DNA from 3 places in the Metabacillus sediminilitoris genome. Region 2 is predicted to be linked to each of the others. Evidence: a T-box and tRNA genes for the amino acid it is inferred to sense, from the RefSeq annotation. Region 2 holds a T-box; the other regions hold tRNA genes.
What was found. A T-box is a leader RNA that pairs with one kind of tRNA and senses whether it is charged. The one in region 2 lies ahead of pheS (phenylalanine--tRNA ligase subunit alpha), so its partner is inferred to be a tRNA-Phe.
Positions count from the first base shown of each region.

Region 1: it encodes a tRNA-Phe, which carries the amino acid that the T-box ahead of pheS (phenylalanine--tRNA ligase subunit alpha) is inferred to sense. The anticodon was not compared.
Region 3: it encodes a tRNA-Phe, which carries the amino acid that the T-box ahead of pheS (phenylalanine--tRNA ligase subunit alpha) is inferred to sense. The anticodon was not compared.

Region 1 covers NZ_CP046266.1:304,984-311,093, reverse strand. The annotation lists gene adh (aldehyde dehydrogenase) at 1-516, opposite strand, end outside; tRNA gene GMB29_RS01715 (tRNA-Arg) at 846-919, opposite strand; tRNA gene GMB29_RS01710 (tRNA-Asn) at 1,010-1,084, opposite strand; tRNA gene GMB29_RS01705 (tRNA-Ile) at 1,096-1,172, opposite strand; tRNA gene GMB29_RS01700 (tRNA-Gly) at 1,293-1,366, opposite strand; tRNA gene GMB29_RS01695 (tRNA-His) at 1,379-1,451, opposite strand; tRNA gene GMB29_RS01690 (tRNA-Tyr) at 1,467-1,550, opposite strand; tRNA gene GMB29_RS01685 (tRNA-Phe) at 1,591-1,663, opposite strand; tRNA gene GMB29_RS01680 (tRNA-Asp) at 1,823-1,899, opposite strand; tRNA gene GMB29_RS01675 (tRNA-Met) at 1,976-2,052, opposite strand; tRNA gene GMB29_RS01670 (tRNA-Ser) at 2,073-2,165, opposite strand; tRNA gene GMB29_RS01665 (tRNA-Ile) at 2,172-2,245, opposite strand; tRNA gene GMB29_RS01660 (tRNA-Met) at 2,302-2,375, opposite strand; tRNA gene GMB29_RS01655 (tRNA-Ala) at 2,396-2,468, opposite strand; tRNA gene GMB29_RS01650 (tRNA-Arg) at 2,479-2,555, opposite strand; tRNA gene GMB29_RS01645 (tRNA-Leu) at 2,569-2,654, opposite strand; tRNA gene GMB29_RS01640 (tRNA-Gly) at 2,660-2,734, opposite strand; tRNA gene GMB29_RS01635 (tRNA-Leu) at 2,745-2,830, opposite strand; tRNA gene GMB29_RS01630 (tRNA-Lys) at 2,843-2,918, opposite strand; tRNA gene GMB29_RS01625 (tRNA-Val) at 2,943-3,018, opposite strand; tRNA gene GMB29_RS01620 (tRNA-Glu) at 3,038-3,112, opposite strand; rRNA gene rrf (5S ribosomal RNA) at 3,157-3,272, opposite strand; rRNA gene GMB29_RS01610 (23S ribosomal RNA) at 3,480-6,110, opposite strand, start outside.
Region 2 covers NZ_CP046266.1:4,299,765-4,305,874, forward strand. The annotation lists gene pheT (phenylalanine--tRNA ligase subunit beta) at 1-909, opposite strand, end outside; gene pheS (phenylalanine--tRNA ligase subunit alpha) at 926-1,960, opposite strand; T-box leader at 2,026-2,301, opposite strand; gene GMB29_RS20715 (TrmH family RNA methyltransferase) at 2,348-3,100, opposite strand; gene sspI (small acid-soluble spore protein SspI) at 3,214-3,426, shown strand; gene GMB29_RS20725 (M42 family metallopeptidase) at 3,558-4,643, opposite strand; gene GMB29_RS20730 (dUTP diphosphatase) at 4,726-5,217, opposite strand; gene GMB29_RS20735 (sigma-w pathway protein ysdB) at 5,423-5,818, shown strand; gene GMB29_RS20740 (TVP38/TMEM64 family protein) at 5,860-6,110, opposite strand, start outside.
Region 3 covers NZ_CP046266.1:617,724-623,833, reverse strand. The annotation lists tRNA gene GMB29_RS03310 (tRNA-Asn) at 1-31, opposite strand, end outside; tRNA gene GMB29_RS03305 (tRNA-Ile) at 43-119, opposite strand; tRNA gene GMB29_RS03300 (tRNA-Gly) at 250-323, opposite strand; tRNA gene GMB29_RS03295 (tRNA-Cys) at 336-409, opposite strand; tRNA gene GMB29_RS03290 (tRNA-Gln) at 419-493, opposite strand; tRNA gene GMB29_RS03285 (tRNA-His) at 773-848, opposite strand; tRNA gene GMB29_RS03280 (tRNA-Trp) at 860-933, opposite strand; tRNA gene GMB29_RS03275 (tRNA-Tyr) at 941-1,024, opposite strand; tRNA gene GMB29_RS03270 (tRNA-Phe) at 1,065-1,137, opposite strand; tRNA gene GMB29_RS03265 (tRNA-Asp) at 1,191-1,267, opposite strand; tRNA gene GMB29_RS03260 (tRNA-Met) at 1,344-1,420, opposite strand; tRNA gene GMB29_RS03255 (tRNA-Ser) at 1,441-1,533, opposite strand; tRNA gene GMB29_RS03250 (tRNA-Ala) at 1,542-1,614, opposite strand; tRNA gene GMB29_RS03245 (tRNA-Thr) at 1,651-1,726, opposite strand; tRNA gene GMB29_RS03240 (tRNA-Val) at 1,769-1,844, opposite strand; tRNA gene GMB29_RS03235 (tRNA-Glu) at 1,860-1,934, opposite strand; rRNA gene rrf (5S ribosomal RNA) at 1,978-2,093, opposite strand; rRNA gene GMB29_RS03225 (23S ribosomal RNA) at 2,171-5,100, opposite strand; rRNA gene GMB29_RS03220 (16S ribosomal RNA) at 5,404-6,110, opposite strand, start outside.

The sequences.
Region 1 (6,110 bases), 1.6 Mb from region 2:
AGTTGCCATTAAAATTGGAAAGTTCCATGGAATAATTTGTCCCACTACACCTAATGGTTCATGAAAGTGATAAGCAACAGTGTCTTTATCTATTTCACTGATACTACCTTCCTGAGAACGTATGCTTCCAGCAAAATAACGAAAATGATCTATTGCTAAGGGAATATCTGCATTTAATGTTTCTCTAATTGGTTTACCGTTATCCCATGTTTCAGCAACAGCTAGCATTTCTAAATTTGTTTCAATGCGATCAGCAATCTTATTTAATATATTTGCACGTACAGCAGCAGACGATTCTCCCCATGCTTTTTTTGCTGCATGTGCTGCATCAAGTGCAAGCTCGATATCTTCTGCAGTAGAACGAGGCACTTCGCAAAAAGCATGTCCATTTACCGGTGAAACATTTTCAAAATATTCACCTTTAACTGGCGCTGTCCACTCTCCACCAATATAATTTTCATATCGCGATTTAAAACTAACTTTAGATCCCCTCGTGCCAGGTTGTGAAAAAATCATTAGAATCCCTCCTATTATTTATGGATAACAAATAAAAGATTGATAGCCTTCAAGAAGTTTTTATGTAAGCGTTACTTAAACTACCGATATATTTTATTCTAAAAAAAGGATTTTATTACCTATAGGAGGACAAAACCAATATTTTTCTATGAGACCGTGAAGATTAATGGTAAGAGGATATAAGCTAGCTAGTTTTCGCACTTGGTAAGTAGAAGAAACACAGCCTAAATGAATGTAGCATTAAGTGGATTTAAATGAGGTATTATGATAGGAGTTATTGTAAAAGTATATATTAAAAAAACTAATCCAATAAGTGGATTAGTTTTTTACGCGCCTTAGAGGATTCGAACCTCTGACCGACAGCTTAGAAGGCTGTTGCTCTATCCTGCTGAGCTAAAGGCGCATGATATGTATAAAATAGACATTGGAACCACTATTGTCACTGACAATTAGTATTATTACCTCTATAGCATTTGCAGCTCCAAATAAAAAATGGCTCCGCAGGTAGGACTCGAACCTACGACCGATCGGTTAACAGCCGATAGCTCTACCACTGAGCTACTGCGGAATAAAATAAAATGGTGGGCCTAAATGGACTCGAACCATCGACCTCACGCTTATCAGGCGTGCGCTCTAACCAGCTGAGCTATAGGCCCATTTTTGTCTAACTTCGGCTACTAGCTTTTCGGCCACTTCAAACTGTTCCCACAAATCCAAAACAAGGATTTGCATGACCAGCTCTCAAAGCAGAACAGTCGCCTATGTATTTCAAATTTTGGAGCGGGTGAAGGGAATCGAACCCTCATCATCAGCTTGGAAGGCTGAGGTTTTACCACTAAACTACACCCGCAAACATAAAAGGGGCGACTGATGGGAATCGAACCCACGAATGTCGGAACCACAATCCGATGCGTTAACCACTTCGCCACAATCGCCACGTATATTCTAATTGGTGGAGGGGGGCAGATTCGAACTGCCGAACCCTAAGGAGCGGATTTACAGTCCGCCGCGTTTAGCCACTTCGCTACCCCTCCATGTGATTTAGATGAATACAAACAAGAATAAGTTTAAAGGTGGCTCAGGACGGAATCGAACCGCCGACACATGGATTTTCAGTCCATTGCTCTACCGACTGAGCTACTGAGCCAAATTGTTTTCGGCTTCCGCTAAGCTTCAAATCTCTACGTCAACTCCTGCACTCACATCCTCACGTATTTACATACGCTCCGGTGTTCGCTTAGTCGTTTCCTCGACCTTTTCGCTTATCGAAACCCTTTTACTTGAGATAAGTGTTTTTGTAAAATAATGGCGGTCCGGACGGGACTCGAACCCGCGACCTCCTGCGTGACAGGCAGGCATTCTAACCAACTGAACTACCGGACCATTTTGGTTGTACTTAACAGCACTACTATGTTTCCTCGCTAAGAAGAATAACCAACGTAGCATCGTCAACTAAATTTGGTTGCGGGGACAGGATTTGAACCTGCGACCTTCGGGTTATGAGCCCGACGAGCTACCGGACTGCTCCACCCCGCGACAATAAAGAGAATTAAATATGGAGGAGGAAGGGGGATTCGAACCCCCGCGGGCTTTGACACCCCTGTCGGTTTTCAAGACCGATCCCTTCAGCCGGACTTGGGTATTCCTCCAATAAATGGACCCTGTAGGACTCGAACCTACGACCGGACGGTTATGAGCCGTCTGCTCTAACCAACTGAGCTAAGGGTCCAATATTCATGAGTTTAATTGTCAATAATACTATTTAGGACAATTATTTAATTTTAATAGCGGCGGAGGGAGTCGAACCCACGACCTTTCGGGTATGAACCGAATGCTCTAGCCAGCTGAGCTACACCGCCATAATATAAAGGATGTTAAGTGGAGCCTAGCGGGATCGAACCGCTGACCTCCTGCGTGCAAAGCAGGCGCTCTCCCAGCTGAGCTAAGGCCCCATGTTTTAATTGGCGCGCCCGAGAGGAGTCGAACCCCTAACCTTTTGATCCGTAGTCAAACGCTCTATCCAATTGAGCTACGGGCGCATATTATATGAAGTGCCGAGGACCGGAATCGAACCGGTACGGTAGTCACCTACCGCAGGATTTTAAGTCCTGTGCGTCTGCCAGTTCCGCCACCCCGGCATATCTGGAGCGGAAGACGGGATTCGAACCCGCGACCCCCACCTTGGCAAGGTGGTGTTCTACCACTGAACTACTTCCGCAATATTTAAATGGTGCGGGTGAAGGGACTTGAACCCCCACGTCATAAAGACACTAGATCCTAAGTCTAGCGCGTCTGCCAATTCCGCCACACCCGCAAGGTGTGTAAATGGTGAGCCATGAAGGACTCGAACCTTCGACCCTCTGATTAAAAGTCAGATGCTCTACCGACTGAGCTAATGGCTCAATATAAAATGAATATTGAATCAATGGTGGAGGATGACGGGATCGAACCGCCGACCCTCTGCTTGTAAGGCAGATGCTCTCCCAGCTGAGCTAATCCTCCAAATTAAAGATAAATGAAATGGTGACCCGTACGGGATTCGAACCCGTGTTACCGCCGTGAAAGGGCGGTGTCTTAACCGCTTGACCAACGGGCCAACAACAAAATTTTACAAAATAATAGCCCCAAATAAGGGGCTTTACCTGGCAACGTCCTACTCTCACAAGGGGAAACCCCTAACTACCATCGGCGCTGAAGAGCTTAACTTCCGTGTTCGGCATGGGAACGGGTGTGACCTCTTCGCCATCGTCACCAGATAAATGTATATGTTGAAGGATATTCCTTCAAAACTAGATAACGATTCACAATTCATTCACTCAACTGAGTTTATACTCTTACATTGTCCAGCTCCAGAAGCCAAATCCTACGGTCATTTCACACTCTCCTGCGAAGTCAAAGTACGACTTCTTCTCGAGCGCTCCAATGCCCTATGGATTTAAGCGGGCTTCTTCCGCTTTTCTATTTAGGTTAAGTCCTCGATCGATTAGTATCAGTCAGCTCCACACGTCACCGCGCTTCCACCTCTGACCTATCAACCTGATCATCTTTCAGGGATCTTACTAGCTTACGCTATGGGAAATCTCATCTTGAGGGGGGCTTCATGCTTAGATGCTTTCAGCACTTATCCCTTCCGCACATAGCTACCCAGCTATGCCTTTGGCAAGACAACTGGTACACCAGCGGTGCGTCCATCCCGGTCCTCTCGTACTAAGGACAGCTCCTCTCAAATTTCCTACGCCCACGACGGATAGGGACCGAACTGTCTCACGACGTTCTGAACCCAGCTCGCGTACCGCTTTAATGGGCGAACAGCCCAACCCTTGGGACCGACTACAGCCCCAGGATGCGATGAGCCGACATCGAGGTGCCAAACCTCCCCGTCGATGTGGACTCTTGGGGGAGATAAGCCTGTTATCCCCGGGGTAGCTTTTATCCGTTGAGCGATGGCCCTTCCATGCGGAACCACCGGATCACTAAGCCCGACTTTCGTCCCTGCTCGACTTGTAGGTCTCGCAGTCAAGCTCCCTTGTGCCTTTACACTCTACGAATGATTTCCAACCATTCTGAGGGAACCTTTGGGCGCCTCCGTTACATTTTAGGAGGCGACCGCCCCAGTCAAACTGCCCACCTGACACTGTCTCCCAGCCCGATAAGGGCTGCGGGTTAGAATTTCAATACAGCCAGGGTAGTATCCCACCGACGCCTCCACCGAAGCTAGCGCTCCGGCTTCTCAGGCTCCTACCTATCCTGTACAAGCTGTACCAAAATTCAATATCAGGCTACAGTAAAGCTCCACGGGGTCTTTCCGTCCTGTCGCGGGTAACCTGCATCTTCACAGGTACTATAATTTCACCGAGTCTCTCGTTGAGACAGTGCCCAGATCGTTACGCCTTTCGTGCGGGTCGGAACTTACCCGACAAGGAATTTCGCTACCTTAGGACCGTTATAGTTACGGCCGCCGTTTACTGGGGCTTCGGTTCAAAGCTTCGCTTGCGCTAACCTCTCCCCTTAACCTTCCAGCACCGGGCAGGCGTCAGCCCCTATACTTCGCCTTGCGGCTTCGCAGAGACCTGTGTTTTTGCTAAACAGTCGCCTGGGCCTATTCACTGCGGCTTTTCGCAGGGCAAGCCCTGAAAAAGCACCCCTTCTCCCGAAGTTACGGGGTCATTTTGCCGAGTTCCTTAACGAGAGTTCTCTCGCTCACCTTAGGATTCTCTCCTCGCCTACCTGTGTCGGTTTGCGGTACGGGCACCTCTCACCTCGCTAGAGGCTTTTCTTGGCAGTGTGGAATCAGGAACTTCGGTACTATATTTCCCTCGCCATCACAGCTCAGCCTTTACGACAACGGGATTTGCCTCGTTATCAGCCTAACTGCTTGGGCGCGCTAATCCAACAGCGCGCTTACCCTATCCTTCTGCGTCCCCCCATTGCTCAAATGGTGAGGAGGTGGTACAGGAATTTCAACCTGTTGTCCATCGCCTACGCCTTTCGGCCTCGGCTTAGGTCCCGACTAACCCTGAGCGGACGAGCCTTCCTCAGGAAACCTTAGGCATTCGGTGGAGGGGATTCTCACCCCTCTTTCGCTACTCATACCGGCATTCTCACTTCTAAGCGCTCCACTAGTCCTTCCGGTCTAGCTTCACAGCCCTTAGAACGCTCTCCTACCATTGTTCGTAAGAACAATCCACAGCTTCGGTGATACGTTTAGCCCCGGTACATTTTCGGCGCAGAGTCACTCGACCAGTGAGCTATTACGCACTCTTTAAATGGTGGCTGCTTCTAAGCCAACATCCTGGTTGTCTAAGCAACTCCACATCCTTTTCCACTTAACGTATACTTTGGGACCTTAGCTGGTGGTCTGGGCTGTTTCCCTCTTGACTACGGATCTTATCACTCGCAGTCTGACTCCTGAACATAAGTCTTTGGCATTCGGAGTTTGACTGAATTCGGTAACCCGATGGGGGCCCCTAGTCCAATCAGTGCTCTACCTCCAAGACTCTCAATTTCAAGGCTAGCCCTAAAGCTATTTCGGAGAGAACCAGCTATCTCCAAGTTCGATTGGAATTTCTCCGCTACCCACACCTCATCCCCGCACTTTTCAACGTGCGTGGGTTCGGGCCTCCATTCAGTGTTACCTGAACTTCACCCTGGACATGGGTAGATCACCTGGTTTCGGGTCTACGACCACGTACTCTTTCGCCCTATTCAGACTCGCTTTCGCTGCGGCTCCGTCTCATCAACTTAACCTTGCACGGGATCGTAACTCGCCGGTTCATTCTACAAAAGGCACGCCATTACCCATTAACGGGCTTTGACTACTTGTAGGCACACGGTTTCAGGATCTCTTTCACTCCCCTTCCGGGGTGCTTTTCACCTTTCCCTCACGGTACTGGTTCACTATCGGTCACTAGGGAGTATTTAGCCTTGGGAGATGGTCCTCCCTGCTTCCGACGGGATTTCACGTGTCCCGCCGTACTCAGGATCCACTCTGGAGGGAACGAAGTTTCAACTACAGGGTTGTTACCTTCTTTGACGGGCCTTTCCAGACCTCTTCATTTACTCCGTTCCTTTGTAACTCCGTATAGAGTGTCCTA
Region 2 (6,110 bases):
TTCTTGGTCATCTAGCGTCACAATCTTCTCGCCTTCTTTTGCTCGGCGAACAAGAATTTCCTTTGAACCAAAGCGGTCATAATCAAATGCATGTAGTGGTTGGCCGTATTCTAATAACACAAAGTTTGTAATATCAACAACATTATTATGAGGTCGGATACCAGCTGCCATTAATCTTGATTGCATCCATAAAGGTGATGGTGCGATTGTTACATTTTTAATAACCTTTGCGATATATAATGGATTATCTTCTGGTGCTTCAACTTTTACGGCAACAGCATTTTCAGCTTTTTCTTCGATACTTTCATACGAAATTTCCGGGTATTTCACTTCACGATTTAAGATTGCTGCTACTTCGTGCGCAACACCTAACATACTCATTGCATCAGCACGATTTGGTGTTAAGCCTAATTCAAGAACAGCATCATCAAGATTTAATTGCTGAAGGGCATCCACTCCAACCTCTACATCACTAGGGAAGACAAAAATACCTTCAGAATACTCTTTTGCCACTAGTTTTGCTTCAAACCCTAACTCCTGTAAGGAACAGATCATTCCATTTGAAACTTCTCCGCGAAGCTTTGCCTTTTTAATTTTAAAATTCCCTGGTAAAACAGCTCCAACAGTTGCAACCGCAACTTTCTGTCCTTTATCTACATTTTTAGCACCGCAAATAATTTGAACAATTTCACCGTTTCCGAGATCAACTTGACATTTATTTAACTTTTCCGCATCTGGATGCTTTTCTTTTTCAACTACATGACCGATAACGACACCTTTCATGCCTTCATTTAAAACATCTACACCTTCTACTTCGATACCGCTTCGTGTAATTTTCTCAGCTAATTCACCTGGAGTTATTCCTGCTAAATCAACGTACTCAGCTAACCATTTATATGAAACAAACATGTTAGAAACCTCCTATTTAAGCTCGTTTAAATTGTTTTAAGAATCGAACATCATCCGTATAGAAATGACGAATATCATCAATCCCGTACTTTAACATGGCAATTCGCTCTGGTCCCATACCGAACGCAAAGCCACTGTATTTTTTAGAATCAAAGCCAGCCATTTCAAGTACGTTCGGATGTACCATTCCAGCACCTAAAATCTCGATCCAGCCAGTACCTTTACAAACTTTACAGCCATTTCCTCCACAAGAGAAACAAGATACATCTACTTCAACAGATGGCTCTGTGAAAGGGAAGAAACTTGGGCGTAAACGAATTTCACGCTCATCACCGAACATTTTCTTTGCAAATACTTCAAGAGTACCTTTAAGATCACTCATACTAATATTTTCATCTACAACAAGTCCTTCAATTTGGGTAAATTGATGTGAGTGTGTTGCATCATCATTATCACGACGATATACCTTACCTGGACAAATAATTTTCACTGGACCTTTGCCTTCATGCTTTTGCATAGTTCTTGCTTGCACCGGTGATGTATGTGTGCGTAAAAGCAGCTCTTCTGTAATATAGAAAGAATCTTGCATGTCTCTGGCAGGATGACCTTTTGGAAGGTTCAATGCTTCAAAGTTAAAATAATCTGTTTCAACTTCTGGACCTTCAGCAATTTGATAACCCATACCAAGGAATAAGTCTTCAATTTCCTCTACTACTGCTGTTAAAGGGTGATGATTACCAACTCTTACAGGACGACCTGGTAATGTCACATCGATTGTTTCATTTGCAAGTTTTTGTTCAACAGCCAATTGTTCTAAACGTTCTTGTTTGCTTGAAATCGAAGTAGCAATTGCTTCACGAACTTCATTTGCAAGTGCGCCCATGACTGGACGTTCTTCAGCTGAAAGTTTACCCATTCCACGTAAAACTTCGGTAATTGGCCCTTTTTTCCCTAAATAAGCTACTCGAATATCATTCAATGCTTTTAATTCTTGCGCTTGCTCAACTTTTTCAAGTGCTTCTTGTTGAAGCTGTTTTAATTGCTCTTGCATCTTTGTTCCTCCTTTATTTAAAAAGCTAAAAGAGCTTTTTTTGCAAAATAAAAAACTCGCCCCCAAAAAGGGACGAGTTGAATTCGCGTTACCACCCTTGTTAGCCGTACACACAATTCTTTGCACGACTCACTTCATTTCAATAACGGTAAAAACCGGAACACCTTTACGTTCTAGAGGTTGAGGTTGAAAGACCTTATCCTCTCTTAACTCTATTACGGTCTAAGTGTCAACTCGAGAGGTGAATTCATTTACTACTATCCATAAAATGCTTTCAGTCTAAGGCATTTTTTCCCTGAATGGACGTATTGTAAATTACTAGTCTCTGTCATAGTATTTCCTATGTAATTTCTATCTTATTATAATCAAAACATTTTGTTCCTGCAACTATCCTCGTAAATGATAAAGAAGGATCCCAGCTGCAATTGCAACGTTAAGTGATTCTGCTCCACCATAGATTGGAATATATAGATTTTTCACCGTTTTTTGCAGCAATTCACGATTTACTCCGCTACCTTCATTTCCTATAATCAAACAAAATTGTTCAGATGGTGAAACATCTCGATAACTGACGCCATTTTGTAAGGAAGTTCCATAAACAGGTATTTCATTCCTGCTATAAATGTCAAGCCACTCCACTAAATTACCCTTTATAATTGGTAAATGAAAAATTGAACCTTGACTTGATCGAATGACTTTTGAATTATAGTGATCAACTGTTCCTTCTCCTAAAATGATCCCATCAATCCCCGCAGCATCCGCTGTTCGAATGATTGTCCCAAGATTGCCAGGATCTTGAACACTGTCAATGAAGAGAATTTTATTCCAATTATCAGCTGAAAGCTCCGTCTGAATTTCACAAATTGCCGCTACTCCCTGTGGTGTTTCAGTATCACTAATTGCTTTCAGCACTTCCTTAGTGACTAAGATGATATTCAGTTGATCAACATTCCAATGTGTTGGGATTGTCGTATCCTCAGAAACAATAAGATCTTTTATTATTTCTTTTGTTTTTAGTGCTTCTTCGACTAAATGTAAACCTTCAATCATAAACGTACCCGTTGCTTCACGTTCTTTTTTTGTATGTAGTTTTCTCCATTGTTTTACTTTTTGATTTTTAACTGACTCAATTCTATCCACATTAAAACTCCTTTTGCGAACATTTCCAAGATCTCTTTCCAATCATACATAATTCTTGTTTATTTAACAAACATTACTAATAAGCTGGAATCAAACAAAAGGAGTGCATGAAATTGAATTTAAATCTACGAAATGCTGTAATCGCGAATGTATCTGGGAATACTCAAGACCAATTACAGGATACAATTGTTGATGCTATCCAAAGCGGTGAAGAAAAAATGCTTCCTGGTCTAGGAGTACTTTTCGAGGTTATTTGGCAAAATGCGAATGATCAAGATAAGCAGGAAATGTTATCAACATTAGAGCAGGGATTGAAAAAGCCATAAAGATAAACATAAAAAAACCTTGATAGGTATAGCCACCATCAAGGTTTTTTTATTTTATTTATTCTCCAATCGTTTAAAGCGAATCCATTTTACCTACATATTATCATCAATGTTCCTTACTTGGTTTTCTATTATTCAAACGTAATTTTATCAACCGTTTTTCGATCCAAACGCTTGATTACTTCTGTGATTAACTTAACCGCATTTTCATAATCATCACGATGAAGCATCGCAGCATGTGAGTGGATATAACGCGTAGCAATTGTAATGGAAAGTGCTGGTACACCATTTGCCGAAATATGGATAGAACCTGAATCTGTACCACCGCCTGGCATTGATTCAAATTGATAAGGAATATTTAATTCATCCGCTGTATCTGTCACTAAATCGCGTAGCCCTTTATGTGAAACCATTGAAGCATCATAAAGAACGATTTGCGGTCCATCCCCCATTTTACTTGCTGCTTCTTTTTCAGAAATCCCCGGAGTATCTCCAGCGATACCTACATCAACACCAAATGCTATATCAGGCTCTATTAGGTTTGCAGATGTTTTTGCACCTCTTAATCCCACTTCTTCTTGAACAGTACCAACACCATACACTACGTTTGGATGATCTGTCCCTTTTAAGTTTTTCAATACATCAATTGCAATCGCACAGCCAATTCGATTATCCCATGCTTTGGCTAGAAGCATTTTTTCATTTTTCATCACTGTAAATTCAAAATAAGGTACAATTTGATCGCCAGGCTTCACACCAAATTCCATTGCTTCTTCACGGCTGGAGGCGCCAATATCAATAAACATATCTTTAATATCAACAGGTTTTTTACGTGATTCGGCAGGTAGAATATGTGGCGGCTTAGAACCAATGATTCCTGTAATATCACCATTTCTAGTTACAATTGTTACACGTTGAGCCAGCATAACCTGTGACCACCAGCCGCCAACTGTTTGAAAGCGGATAAACCCTTTGTCATCAATTTTTGTAACCATAAAGCCAACTTCATCTAAATGTCCGGCAATCATTATTTTTGGTCCTTGTTCGATTCCAACCTTCTTAGCAACCAAGCTTCCTAGATTGTCAGTAAACACTTCATCCGCATAATTTGTTATGTATTTTTTCATGACATCCCGAACTTCACGTTCATTTCCTGGGATCCCTTTTGCATCTGTAAGGTCTTTTAGCATTGTTAATGTTTCATCATACTTTGTCATAATAAAACCTCCTTTATCTAACATTCTCTTTTAGTATACATGAAAGATGATCCTATAAGAAATCTTCCACAATTACACAGATTTAATACCCTTGTTTCTGTCGTTCATGATTGACCTCATTTTTTGAAACATACGCCTTTTCTATTTGGGCACTTGAAAATCCTAATAGCTCTCCTAAAAATAAATATTCTTCACACATATTTTTATACATGCTTATTGAACGCTCGTCCTTAAATAAGGTAATCGATTGGTACACATATAAAAATTGTTCTGTCACAGTCCGTTTATCTTGTTTATTTTCAAAATGAATCGTCGGTTCGATATCGATCTCCAATCCTAATGAAAGGATGAAGTGAATTCCGTCTACATATTCCTCTAATATAACATCAATTGAAGCAGGAGGCTTCACACTCCAAAACTTAAAACATCTAGTCTCGTTTGCAAGTTCCCCAACCTCTACTAATAGAGCTAATATTTTTCTATCAAATAACATCTCTTGTTGTAATTGATGCTGTGTTTCAATTTTTGTATCTAATTCTTTTTGCATCATAAATAACTTTGCTAGGTTTACCATACATGCTTTCCTCCATATAATCGATTAGTTCAATAGCTTCTATTCAATCCCGAGAACACCAGAGGGCTTAGGACCGAAGTTTGATACCAGAACTTAGATTAATTTTCTTTACTCTTAAAAAAATTATAACAAATAGAAAAAATCTTGAAACCTTTTTCTACACTTGATCGTATATATGAAAAATTGCCCTCAGGAGGGGTTTAATATGATTGTGTTGTTTTTACGCATCCTTTTAATTGCCCTAATCATTTTTCTCGTATATTCTGGGTTTAAATATTTATTTAACCCAAAACGAAAGCTTGAATTAGCGCATGAACAAAAACAATTTTACTTTTTAGATGATCATGCTAATGTCCGAAAAAATTTTTCACTAACCCACAAAGGGGTTTTATTTGAAGGTGAAAAGTATTTAGGTACGACTACAAATGCATTTGAGGTTGTTTCTATCTTTATTTGGGCAGAATCGATGAGTACATTAAAAGGATTAACTGTAGAGGATTTCACCTACATTGAAGACCAAATAAAACATCGATATCCTTTTGCAAAAGTTGAATGGAAAAGTCCAATTAAAGAGCTGTTGAGTAAAAAACAGGGACACTAAATATAAGAAATGAAAAGGTACAGCAAATGGCTGTACCTTTCTTAATAATCATGCTTTTTTTCTCTTGAAAAAAAATCATGCCATTGGATTAAGGCCTGCTTTTCTCTTAAAAAATAAACGAGGCACAATAAGACTATAACTAATAATACAAGATAAATAGGAGCTAATGTCTGTAGAGATGCACCTAAAAAAGTAAAACAAAATGATGATGGGATATGTGTCAAAAATGATAGCTTCATAAACTTTCGAAATGTTTTTGTTTTTTCTAAAATACATAAAGAGATCAGTGAAA
Region 3 (6,110 bases), 1.9 Mb from region 2:
GCCGATAGCTCTACCACTGAGCTACTGCGGAATAAAATAAAATGGTGGGCCTAAATGGACTCGAACCATCGACCTCACGCTTATCAGGCGTGCGCTCTAACCAGCTGAGCTATAGGCCCATTTTGTCTAGCTTCGGCTCCTAGCTTTTCGGCCGCTTCGATCTGTTCCCACAAATCCAAAACCAGGATTTGCATGACCAGCTCTCCATCGTCTCTCAAAGCTGAACAGTCGCCTACGCATTTCACATTTTGGAGCGGGTGAAGGGAATCGAACCCTCATCATCAGCTTGGAAGGCTGAGGTTTTACCACTAAACTACACCCGCATATCGAAATATTGGAGGCACCACCCGGATTTGAACCGGGGATAAAGGTTTTGCAGACCTCTGCCTTACCACTTGGCTATGATGCCTTATAAATATGGCTGGGCTAGCTGGATTCGAACCAACGAATGACGGAGTCAAAGTCCGTTGCCTTACCGCTTGGCTATAGCCCATTGATTAGCTTCATGCAAAACTTCCAGAATATGCTGCACGAAATATCGTCGACTACTAAGTATACTTTAAAGCAAGATAAAAACTACTCACTCAGTATCGCCTTTATTTAAAAAAACTATTCTAGCATGCAAAACCCGCAAGATAGTTATTCTTCTAGGAAATAGTCACTACCAAGTCAATTTTAAAACTTAATAAAATCTGTACAATTTCATCAAATTTTTCTTTCTAACAACTCTTATGTGTAGCGCTAATTGAAACCTATTCCCTCTAATAAAAAATGGGGCGACTGATGGGAATCGAACCCACGAATGTCGGAACCACAATCCGATGCGTTAACCACTTCGCCACAATCGCCATTATAAAATTGGCAGGGGCAGTAGGAATCGAACCCACATCAAAGGTTTTGGAGACCTCTATTCTACCGTTAAACTATGCCCCTATTAAAATGGTGGAGGGGGGCAGATTCGAACTGCCGAACCCTAAGGAGCGGATTTACAGTCCGCCGCGTTTAGCCACTTCGCTACCCCTCCATATGATTTAGAAGAATACAAATCAGATTATGTTTAAAGGTGGCTCGGGACGGAATCGAACCGCCGACACATGGATTTTCAGTCCATTGCTCTACCGACTGAGCTACCGAGCCACACACAATCTATTTCCATGTCATTAGTAGTTGTTACTCCTACTGGAATAAAATGGCGGTCCGGACGGGACTCGAACCCGCGACCTCCTGCGTGACAGGCAGGCATTCTAACCAACTGAACTACCGGACCATTTTGGTTCCACTTAACAGCACTACTATGTTTCCTCGCTAAGAAGAATAACCAACGTAGCATCGTCAACTAAAATTGGTTGCGGGGACAGGATTTGAACCTGCGACCTTCGGGTTATGAGCCCGACGAGCTACCGGACTGCTCCACCCCGCGACAATAAAGAGAATTAATTATGGAGGAGGAAGGGGGATTCGAACCCCCGCGGGCTTTGACACCCCTGTCGGTTTTCAAGACCGATCCCTTCAGCCGGACTTGGGTATTCCTCCATCATAAGTGGAGCCTAGCGGGATCGAACCGCTGACCTCCTGCGTGCAAAGCAGGCGCTCTCCCAGCTGAGCTAAGGCCCCATAAATTAGAATATCCAAATTCTCCATTAAGAAAAATGGTGCCGGCGAGAGGACTTGAACCCCCAACCTACTGATTACAAGTCAGTTGCTCTACCAATTGAGCTACACCGGCATAATTAAAATATTGTTGAATTAATTTATTTGTACTTAATAATGGTGGAGGATGACGGGATCGAACCGCCGACCCTCTGCTTGTAAGGCAGATGCTCTCCCAGCTGAGCTAATCCTCCAATGAAAGGTGTAAATGGTGACCCGTACGGGATTCGAACCCGTGTTACCGCCGTGAAAGGGCGGTGTCTTAACCGCTTGACCAACGGGCCAATTATAAATTGACAAAATAATAGCCCCAACTAAGGGGCTTTTGCCTGGCAACGTCCTACTCTCACAAGGGGAAACCCCTAACTACCATCGGCGCTGAAGAGCTTAACTTCCGTGTTCGGCATGGGAACGGGTGTGACCTCTTCGCCATCGTCACCAGACATTTAGTTTGAAGGTTGTTCCTTCAAAACTAGATAACGATTCACAATTCAATTCACTTTGTTTAACGCATATATATTAGGTTAAGTCCTCGATCGATTAGTATCAGTCAGCTCCACACGTCACCGCGCTTCCACCTCTGACCTATCAACCTGATCATCTTTCAGGGATCTTACTAGCTTGCGCTATGGGAAATCTCATCTTGAGGGGGGCTTCATGCTTAGATGCTTTCAGCACTTATCCCTTCCGCACATAGCTACCCAGCTATGCCTTTGGCAAGACAACTGGTACACCAGCGGTGCGTCCATCCCGGTCCTCTCGTACTAAGGACAGCTCCTCTCAAATTTCCTACGCCCACGACGGATAGGGACCGAACTGTCTCACGACGTTCTGAACCCAGCTCGCGTACCGCTTTAATGGGCGAACAGCCCAACCCTTGGGACCGACTACAGCCCCAGGATGCGATGAGCCGACATCGAGGTGCCAAACCTCCCCGTCGATGTGGACTCTTGGGGGAGATAAGCCTGTTATCCCCGGGGTAGCTTTTATCCGTTGAGCGATGGCCCTTCCATGCGGAACCACCGGATCACTAAGCCCGACTTTCGTCCCTGCTCGACTTGTAGGTCTCGCAGTCAAGCTCCCTTGTGCCTTTACACTCTACGAATGATTTCCAACCATTCTGAGGGAACCTTTGGGCGCCTCCGTTACATTTTAGGAGGCGACCGCCCCAGTCAAACTGCCCACCTGACACTGTCTCCCAGCCCGATAAGGGCTGCGGGTTAGAATTTCAATACAGCCAGGGTAGTATCCCACCGACGCCTCCACCGAAGCTAGCGCTCCGGCTTCTCAGGCTCCTACCTATCCTGTACAAGCTGTACCAAAATTCAATATCAGGCTACAGTAAAGCTCCACGGGGTCTTTCCGTCCTGTCGCGGGTAACCTGCATCTTCACAGGTACTATAATTTCACCGAGTCTCTCGTTGAGACAGTGCCCAGATCGTTACGCCTTTCGTGCGGGTCGGAACTTACCCGACAAGGAATTTCGCTACCTTAGGACCGTTATAGTTACGGCCGCCGTTTACTGGGGCTTCGGTTCAAAGCTTCGCTTGCGCTAACCTCTCCCCTTAACCTTCCAGCACCGGGCAGGCGTCAGCCCCTATACTTCGCCTTGCGGCTTCGCAGAGACCTGTGTTTTTGCTAAACAGTCGCCTGGGCCTATTCACTGCGGCTTTTCGCAGGGCAAGCCCTGAAAAAGCACCCCTTCTCCCGAAGTTACGGGGTCATTTTGCCGAGTTCCTTAACGAGAGTTCTCTCGCTCACCTTAGGATTCTCTCCTCGCCTACCTGTGTCGGTTTGCGGTACGGGCACCTCTCACCTCGCTAGAGGCTTTTCTTGGCAGTGTGGAATCAGGAACTTCGGTACTATATTTCCCTCGCCATCACAGCTCAGCCTTTGCGACAACGGGATTTGCCTCGTTGTCAGCCTAACTGCTTGGACGCGCTAATCCAACAGCGCGCTTACCCTATCCTTCTGCGTCCCCCCATTGCTCAAATGGTGAGGAGGTGGTACAGGAATTTCAACCTGTTGTCCATCGCCTACGCCTTTCGGCCTCGGCTTAGGTCCCGACTAACCCTGAGCGGACGAGCCTTCCTCAGGAAACCTTAGGCATTCGGTGGAGGGGATTCTCACCCCTCTTTCGCTACTCATACCGGCATTCTCACTTCTAAGCGCTCCACTAGTCCTTCCGGTCTAGCTTCACAGCCCTTAGAACGCTCTCCTACCATTGTTCGTAAGAACAATCCACAGCTTCGGTGATACGTTTAGCCCCGGTACATTTTCGGCGCAGAGTCACTCGACCAGTGAGCTATTACGCACTCTTTAAATGGTGGCTGCTTCTAAGCCAACATCCTGGTTGTCTAAGCAACTCCACATCCTTTTCCACTTAACGTATACTTTGGGACCTTAGCTGGTGGTCTGGGCTGTTTCCCTCTTGACTACGGATCTTATCACTCGCAGTCTGACTCCTGAACATAAGTCTTTGGCATTCGGAGTTTGACTGAATTCGGTAACCCGATGGGGGCCCCTAGTCCAATCAGTGCTCTACCTCCAAGACTCTCAATTTCAAGGCTAGCCCTAAAGCTATTTCGGAGAGAACCAGCTATCTCCAAGTTCGATTGGAATTTCTCCGCTACCCACACCTCATCCCCGCACTTTTCAACGTGCGTGGGTTCGGGCCTCCATTCAGTGTTACCTGAACTTCACCCTGGACATGGGTAGATCACCTGGTTTCGGGTCTACGACCACGTACTCTTTCGCCCTATTCAGACTCGCTTTCGCTGCGGCTCCGTCTCATCAACTTAACCTTGCACGGGATCGTAACTCGCCGGTTCATTCTACAAAAGGCACGCCATTACCCATTAACGGGCTTTGACTACTTGTAGGCACACGGTTTCAGGATCTCTTTCACTCCCCTTCCGGGGTGCTTTTCACCTTTCCCTCACGGTACTGGTTCACTATCGGTCACTAGGGAGTATTTAGCCTTGGGAGATGGTCCTCCCTGCTTCCGACGGGATTTCACGTGTCCCGCCGTACTCAGGATCCACTCTGGAGGGAACGAAGTTTCAACTACAGGGTTGTTACCTTCTTTGACGGGCCTTTCCAGACCTCTTCATTTACTCCGTTCCTTTGTAACTCCGTATAGAGTGTCCTACAACCCCAAGAGGCAAGCCTCTTGGTTTGGGCTAATTCCGTTTCGCTCGCCGCTACTTGGGAAATCGCGTTTGCTTTCTCTTCCTCCGGGTACTTAGATGTTTCAGTTCCCCGGGTCTGCCTTTATCACCCTATGTATTCAGGTGAAAATACTACTCCATTACGAGCAGTGGGTTCCCCCATTCGGAAATCTCCGGATCAAAGCTTACTTACAGCTCCCCGAAGCATATCGGTGTTAGTACCGTCCTTCATCGGCTCCTAGTGCCAAGGCATCCACCGTGCGCCCTTAACAACTTAACCTTTGACATTATAAATGTCATTTTAATCATTATTAAGAGAATCACTAAACTAAGCTTTAAACTCAGTGAATTACTTGAATTGTTATCGTTATCTAGTTTTCAAGGAACAAAGCACAGGATGTGCAAACGCATGCGTTGCCACAGGACGTGGCGCCTTTAGCAGGCGATCCTTTAAAAAGGAACTTATCGTATGCATAATGTTTTTAATCCTATGTGTATCATCATTGAGAGATAGTTCTCTCAAAACTAAACAAAGTCAGAAACGTCTTTTTAATGAAGTAATAAAACTTCATATTATCCTTAGAAAGGAGGTGATCCAGCCGCACCTTCCGATACGGCTACCTTGTTACGACTTCACCCCAATCATCTGTCCCACCTTAGGCGGCTGGCTCCTTACGGTTACCCCACCGACTTCGGGTGTTACAAACTCTCGTGGTGTGACGGGCGGTGTGTACAAGGCCCGGGAACGTATTCACCGCGGCATGCTGATCCGCGATTACTAGCGATTCCGGCTTCATGCAGGCGAGTTGCAGCCTGCAATCCGAACTGAGAATGGTTTTATGGGATTGGCTTGACTTCGCAGTCTTGCAGCCCTTTGTACCATCCATTGTAGCACGTGTGTAGCCCAGGTCATAAGGGGCATGATGATTTGACGTCATCCCCACCTTCCTCCGGTTTGTCACCGGCAGTCACCTTAGAGTGCCCAACTAAATGCTGGCAACTAAGATCAAGGGTTGCGCTCGTTGCGGGACTTAACCCAACATCTCACGACACGAGCTGACGACAACCATGCACCACCTGTCACCACTGTCCCCGAAGGGAAAGGTATATCTCTATACCGGGCAGTGGGATGTCAAGACCTGGTAAGGTTCTTCGCGTTGCTTCGAATTAAACCACATGCTCCACCGCTTGTGCGGGCCCCCGTCAATTCCTTTGAGTTTCAGTCTTGCGACCGTACTCCCCAGGCGGAGTGCTTAATGCGTTTGCTGCAGCACTAAAGGGCGGAAACCC